Regions from separate parts of the Virgibacillus sp. Bac332 genome, predicted to be linked through region 1. Evidence: predicted binding sites of a transcription regulator. Region 1 holds the regulator's gene; the other holds the start of a gene.
The links. The regulator Rex, encoded in region 1, represses fermentation and respiration genes when NADH is low (regulators of the CRP and FNR family bind a similar motif). The targets are predictions, from matches to a motif close to TTGTGAAATATTTCACAA.

Region 1 (3,433 bases):
TTATAATTAATGACCAGTAGACATTGTTGTCCTCATGAGTGGGTTCAAATAGAAATGTACGACTGGAGCAAGCAATCATGGTGAGCTTGCGAGCCAATGTTGACTTAGCATAGGGCGATTCGTGAAGTCGCCTCGTTTCTGGGCGCTGTAACTAGACGCCGACCCAACACGCTTATATCTACATGGGCTAATTTTATAACTATAAGAAAAACTGAGCAAAATTCGCTCAGTCCTTATCACTACATGCTCAGATTTACGCTTCCTCTAGTAGCTATTATGGAATCACTCCGGCTGCCCACTTCCCTTTCCGTGGGGTTTGTCCTTCAGCTAACTTTTTTAGCAAAACCCGCTCAAAAAAGTGGATCTTCAGGTCAAACATTTCCCACAGGAGTTGAAGTGGCCGGCCTTCGCTATTATCAGGCTCTACAACGCTAGCATGAAGTAACACAGCTGCTTTTATACTCACGGATAACGATTTTCACTTTACCCATTGTAAAAAAAGTCAACCTATTACTTATGACAAGAATTGTTGCACATTCTCATAGCGGAGACTAATTACGTAGACTCCTGCGGGATTAGCGCGAGCCGAAAATCCACTTTGCAACGTGGTCTTCTTTGCAAAGTTAGTTGAGGCCGTGCCCGCGGAAAGCGAAGTAATTAGTCGGAGCATTGCCAATATACACAAACATTTCAAAATAACTACTTGGCTTAACGCAGTCATTGCACTGATTTTATACTTTCTTAACTTACAAAAAAAGAAACCCTATCTAGGTTTCCCAGCTTGTTTCTGATTTCATTTTTCCTTAAGAGCAAAAAACTACTTACTTTTGCTTTTCCAATCAAGAAAGAAAATATACATTGAAGCGTTGCCCATGGAAAACGACGCTTCATCAAATACTGCTATTTCACTATTAAAACGCTCCTTAAGTAATACAGAATCAATGTTTAATCTGTCTACACAAAGTAAAACTTCAATCCGTGGGGGATTTGTTTATCCCCACGGATTATTCGTAAAACCAATCGGACATTTACTGGCAGTCGATCCCCCGCTTAATCCGTATTATTGCTTGAATTAAGATCTTACTGAGTTATTAGCGAGATAAAGGAGAGCATATCAAAAACGCTTCTCAGTAGCTTTAATTACCATCAAGAGGCTTCGCTTATTCTAGACGATTCGTTTCTAAAGGATAATGTTTTAAGAAGTAAACAAGTGCTTGTAGCTCAACCGCTAAATCAATATGATGAACACGAATATGTTCTGGAACCGTAATCCTCGCTGGAGTGAAATTTAAAATCCCCGTAATCCCTTGCTCCACGAGTCGATCGGTGATTCCATCCGCTTCACTAGCAGGGATTGTTAAGATTGCCACCTTTACACCAGCTATCTTGTCTTCTAAATCTGCAATATTATATACAGGTACATCACCAATCGTAGTTCCAACCTTATCGGGATCACTATCGAACGCCATCTTTATTAATATATTATTATTTTTCATAAAATTATAATGTAAAAAGGCAGTACCTAGATTACCTACGCCAATTAGTGCAACATCCGTTGTTTCATCCTGATCGAGCGTCTTACGAAAAAATCCCAATAGGTATTCGACATTATAGCCATATCCCTTTTTACCCAATGCACCAAAATAAGAAAAATCTCTGCGAATGGTAGCAGAATCGACTTTTACCGCATCACTTAATTCCTTGGAGGACACCCTTTTTTTGCCCTGGTGATTCAAATTATTTAAAAATCGATAATACAATGGCAAGCGTTTAGCAGTTGCTTGAGGTATTTTATTTTGATCCATGGTCATTCCTTCTTTCCTTACGATAATAATCTCCAGATTTACCACCTTGTTTTTCGATTAAAAATGTCTGGCCGATGGTCATCCCTTTATCAATCGCTTTGCACATATCATATACTGTCAATGTAGCAGCAGACACAGCAGTAAGAGCTTCCATCTCAACACCTGTAATTCCTTTCGTTTTCACAGTGGCATCAACAATTAATTCATATGTATCATGTGACGTATCCCACTGAAACGAAATATTAACGCCCGTTAATGGTAACGGATGACACATTGGAATAAAGTCTGGTGTCTTCTTTGCTGCCATAATACCTGCAACTTGTGCAACTGCAAGTACATCCCCTTTTTTTATAGCATTTCCAATAATCGCCTCATAAACTTGTTTGTTCATAAGGATACTGGATCTAGCGATTGCCATACGATTCGTTTCTTGCTTATCACTAATATCCACCATATGCGCCCTACCCTGTTGATTAAAGTGTGTAAAATCTGACATTTGCCCAACTCCATTGCTTTGAACTCCATCTCTATTCTAGCAGAAAAATGGAAATAAGTCGTGATCGTTTTCACAATTATATTGCTTGCGTTCATGTAATTAAGATACACTAGTATGGATGAGGTGAAAAGCTATGATACTTATGCAAATGAATGGACTTTCTAAGGCATTTGGTGCTGATGAGATTCTATCGAATATAAAAATGGAAGTAAAAGACAATGATCGTATTGCTATTGTAGGTAGAAATGGAGCTGGAAAGTCTACACTATTAAAAATAATGGCTGGTGAACTCAGCTATGATGATGGTGAGCTTTTCCAGCCTAAGGATTTAACAATCGGTTACTTATCACAACATATGTCACTTGAATCAAATCAAACCATTTGGGATGAAATGCTCGCTGTATTTACGGAATTAAGAAAACAGGAAGAAGAGCTACGTCTCCTTGAAAAGCAAATGGAACAAACGACTAACCATTCAACTGACAGCTATGAAAAATTATTGGATCAATACGATAAACTACAACAGGTCTTTCAAAGGAATGGCGGATATACCTATGAAGCAGATATAAAAGCTGTTTTAACTGGCCTAGATTTTCATCATTTTGACTACCAAACACCAATTGAAACACTAAGTGGTGGTCAAAAAACTAGATTGGCACTAGGAAAACTGTTATTAAAGAAGCCACAGTTACTTATTTTAGATGAACCAACAAACCACTTGGATATTGATACATTAAATTGGTTAGAAAACTATCTAATAAGCTATCCTGGAGCTATCATCATCGTCTCCCACGATCGTTATTTTCTAGATAAGACCGTATCCATCGTTTATGAGATTTCCAGACATAAAACGAAAAAATATCATGGTACGTATAGTAAATTTTTAGAACAAAAAGCTTTGGATTTTGAAAAAGACCTAAAAGAATATGAAAAACAACAATCTGAAATTAAAAAAATGGAGGATTTTATTCAACGAAATATTGTACGTGCGTCTACAACCAAGCGTGCCCAAAGTAGGCGGAAGCAGTTAGAAAAAATGGACAAGCTTGATCGACCTTTAGGAGAAGAATCTTCTGCTTCCTTTTCATTTCATATCGACAAAAGAAGTGGAAATGATGTCTTAAAAATCAAT
Region 2 (3,433 bases), 780 kb from region 1:
GGATGATTATAGATCGTATAGCTTGTCACATGATTATTAGAATTAGTAATGGTAGCAACTCTCTCTTTCAACGCATGATAATTTTCTGACTTTGCAGCATGAATGAAGATAACCTGTCGTTCAGGCTGTTCTTTTATCACCGTTTCTAACATACTCATCATTGGTGTCATTCCCACACCTCCACTAATTAGTATCAGTGGTCGATGATCTTGTTGATCAAGTATGAAGTCTCCAGCCGGTGCACTTATAGGTAAAATGCTTCCTTCATTAATTTTCTCATGTAAATAAGTAGAGACAATTCCTGCTGGGCCTTGTTCATTCTCATCCTCACGTTTAACACTAATGCGGTAATACCCTTCATCCGGAGCACAAGATAAACTGTATTGGCGAAGATGGGTATATGGTTCACCATCTATGTCTGCTTTTACAGTAATGTATTGTCCAGGCTGATAACTAGGAAATGGTAAACCATCCTCGGGAACTAAATAAAAAGATGTAATAACTTCACTCTCAATTACCTTTTTTGTCACTTTGAAATTTCGAAAACCTTCCCAGCCACCGGATGATTGCAATGTCTTATTATATAATTCTTTTTCCACGTTAATAAAAAGATCTGCTATGACATAATATGCTTTTTCCCATGCATCGATCACATCATCATTAGCTACTTCTCCTAAAACATCTTTCATTGCTAGTAATAGGTACTTGCCAACGATTGGATAATGTTCTGGTTGAACATTTAGACTTTTATGCTTATGTGCAATTTGCATGACATGGGGTACTATTTCTTCTAAATGATCGATATTTGCCGCAGCAGCATAAACGGTATTCGCTAAGGCCTTGGGCTGAGCACCTCTCCGTTGATTGGTTTGATTAAATAAATTCTTTAATTCTGGATGATTTGTTAGCATTAGCTGATAGAATCGCTTCGTTATCTCTGAACCTTGTTGTTGTAATACTGGCACAGTAGCTTTAATAATGTCCTTTGTTTGCTCATCTAGCTCGACTGTTTGTGTTGACATAACTAAGCACTCCCTTTAAAATAAACATGTATTTTGTATACATGTTTATTTTATAATGATTTAACTGGTAAAAAAACAGGAAAATAAGCAAAATATGTTACAATAATGTGAAAACATGAACAAGTAGGTGTATCCATGAATCTTAAAAAATATACAGATTACGCATTACGTGTATTAATATTTACGGGAATGAAATCAGATCAAGAGCTGGCTACAATTAAAGAGATATCCGAGGTATATACGATTTCACAAGAACATGTAAGGAAAGTAGTACATGAGCTTGTAAAGATGGAATTGATAGAGTCGGTAAGAGGCAGGCATGGAGGAATTAGAATGGCTAAGCCACCAGAAGAAATCAATGTTGGTAGACTTGTTCGACAGCTTGAAGCTGATTTTGTCATTTTAGAATGCTTTGATAAAGGAACAAACCACTGTGTTATTTCTCCAGGCTGTACATTAAAACATGTATTAAATAGGGCGTTAGTCGCTTTTTTTAAGGTTCTTGAAGCATATACATTAAAGGATTTAATTAAAAATGAAGAAGAGCTTCGTGAACTAATGGGACTGTAAAAAATATGTTTTATATAAGAATTATTGGGAACATATAATTATGTAGTCATCGTAAAGGAGTGGATATATCATGAGTAAAAAAATAGCAACTGTTATTACAGATATGTTTGAAGATGTGGAATATACAGAGCCAGCTAAAGCTTTCCGGGAAGCTGGTCATGAAGTCGTTATTTTGAAATGTTTGATGTATATTGGCAATGCTCCGACTAATTACTTCGCTTTCCGCGGGCACGGCCTCAACTAACTTTGCAAAGAAGAACACGTTGCAAAGTGGATTTTCGGCTCGCGCTAATCCCGCAGGAGTCTACGTAATTAGTCTCCGCTATGAGAAGGTGCAACAATTCTTGTCATAAGTAATAGGTTGACTTTTTTTACAATGGGTAAAGTGAAAATCGCTATCCGTGAGTATAAAAATTTGGCTATACCAGAGTGTTTCTTACTGTGGTATTTTAAGTATATGGAAAAAAACATCTTGAAACGAATCTTTTTTGATAAACATCAACATTGGGAAGCATTTAAGAAGAAACATGGAGAGCGAATTCGTCCAATTGTCATTAAAGAGGTGGAAAAATTTCGTGACTGTGGAGATCCCAAAAATGGATTCAAACTCTATGTTTGTGAAGGATGCCATGACGTTCGACATGTCCCTTTTCGATGTAAAGGGCGTTTTTGTACAACGTGTTCTGTAGGAGAAAGTGAAGAATGGAGTCGCGTCCTTACAGAAGATATAGTACAAGTGAACCATCGGCATGTAATCTTTACGATAGATGAAAAATTACGGGCTATATTTCTATGGCATCGAGAGCTTTTGAAACCCCTTATGGATGAAGCTGCGAAGCTAATCACGGGTTATTTTCGAAAGAAGGCAAAAGTGAAACCGGGGATAATTGCCGGATTACATACATTTGGGTCAAGAGTGAATTTCAATCCCCATGTTCATATGTTAGTGACAATGGGAGGAGTTACGAAAAAAGGAGAATGGAAAGCGTACGACTATATACCGTTTACGATGCTTCGAAAGCAATGGCAGACGGTGGTGTTAAAATTCATTCGTAACCACTTGTCAAATAAGGAAAAGAAAAGAATTCAACCAAGATTACAACAGGCTTTTTCTAATAATGGGGAAGGTTTCTATGTGTATGCCCCAAAACAAAGAGGAAAGGTGAAGGACCAACTGCGTTATATTGGCCGCTATATTCGTCGACCAGCGATTGGGAACAATCGTATCGAGGAATATGATGGTCAACATGTGACATTCAAATATATGGATAAAGTAGACGGTAAAGAAAAACATGAGACCGTAACGGTAGAAGAATTTATTATTCGATTAATACGTCATATTCCTAATGAACAGTTCAAGACAATTCGTCACTATGGGGTGTATTCTAGAAGGAGTAAGAGCTTAAGCAAAAAGCTATTAGCTACATGGCAACAAGGTACAAGGAAATGGATAGTAAAAGTGAAGAAGACATTACGCCGCCAAACCTGGAGAGAGCGTATTATTTCTAGTGGTCAAAAAGATCCCCTTGTGTGCTCGCATTGCGACAATTACTATGAATACAAGGGAGAAGTGTGTCTAGAGAATGGGAAATTAGAAATAAAGATTGCATTAACAAAAGAAGCAAGGAATGATTTAGAAAGGTTGATTCACTATCGCACAGACCAACAAACGACGCAAAAAAGGGAAGAAGAAAAAAGGAACCGACCACTTACGTCCAAAGAAGACCTACGTCAACTATCATTGTTTCATGTGTCATGAAGAAGAAAAGATACCGTATAACGTAGTAGAAGAGTTTGATTTGATGGATGGCGGAGACCCAACTACGCCACCAAGATTCAGC

Region 2: the regulator Rex is predicted to act here: its motif matches at 1,128-1,145, upstream of nsrR (nitric oxide-sensing transcriptional repressor NsrR).

What each region holds. Positions count from the first base shown of each region.
Region 1 covers NZ_CP033046.1:1,849,206-1,852,638, reverse strand. The annotation lists gene D9782_RS08925 (hypothetical protein) at 275-466, opposite strand; gene D9782_RS08920 (redox-sensing transcriptional repressor Rex) at 1,161-1,811, opposite strand; gene moaC (cyclic pyranopterin monophosphate synthase MoaC) at 1,792-2,301, opposite strand; gene abc-f (ribosomal protection-like ABC-F family protein) at 2,435-3,433, shown strand, end outside.
Region 2 covers NZ_CP033046.1:1,072,046-1,075,478, forward strand. The annotation lists gene hmpA (NO-inducible flavohemoprotein) at 1-1,022, opposite strand, end outside; gene nsrR (nitric oxide-sensing transcriptional repressor NsrR) at 1,158-1,592, shown strand; partial or broken gene D9782_RS05045 (DJ-1/PfpI family protein) at 1,663-1,770, shown strand; gene D9782_RS05050 (IS91 family transposase) at 2,050-3,351, shown strand; gene D9782_RS23300 (hypothetical protein) at 3,341-3,433, shown strand, end outside.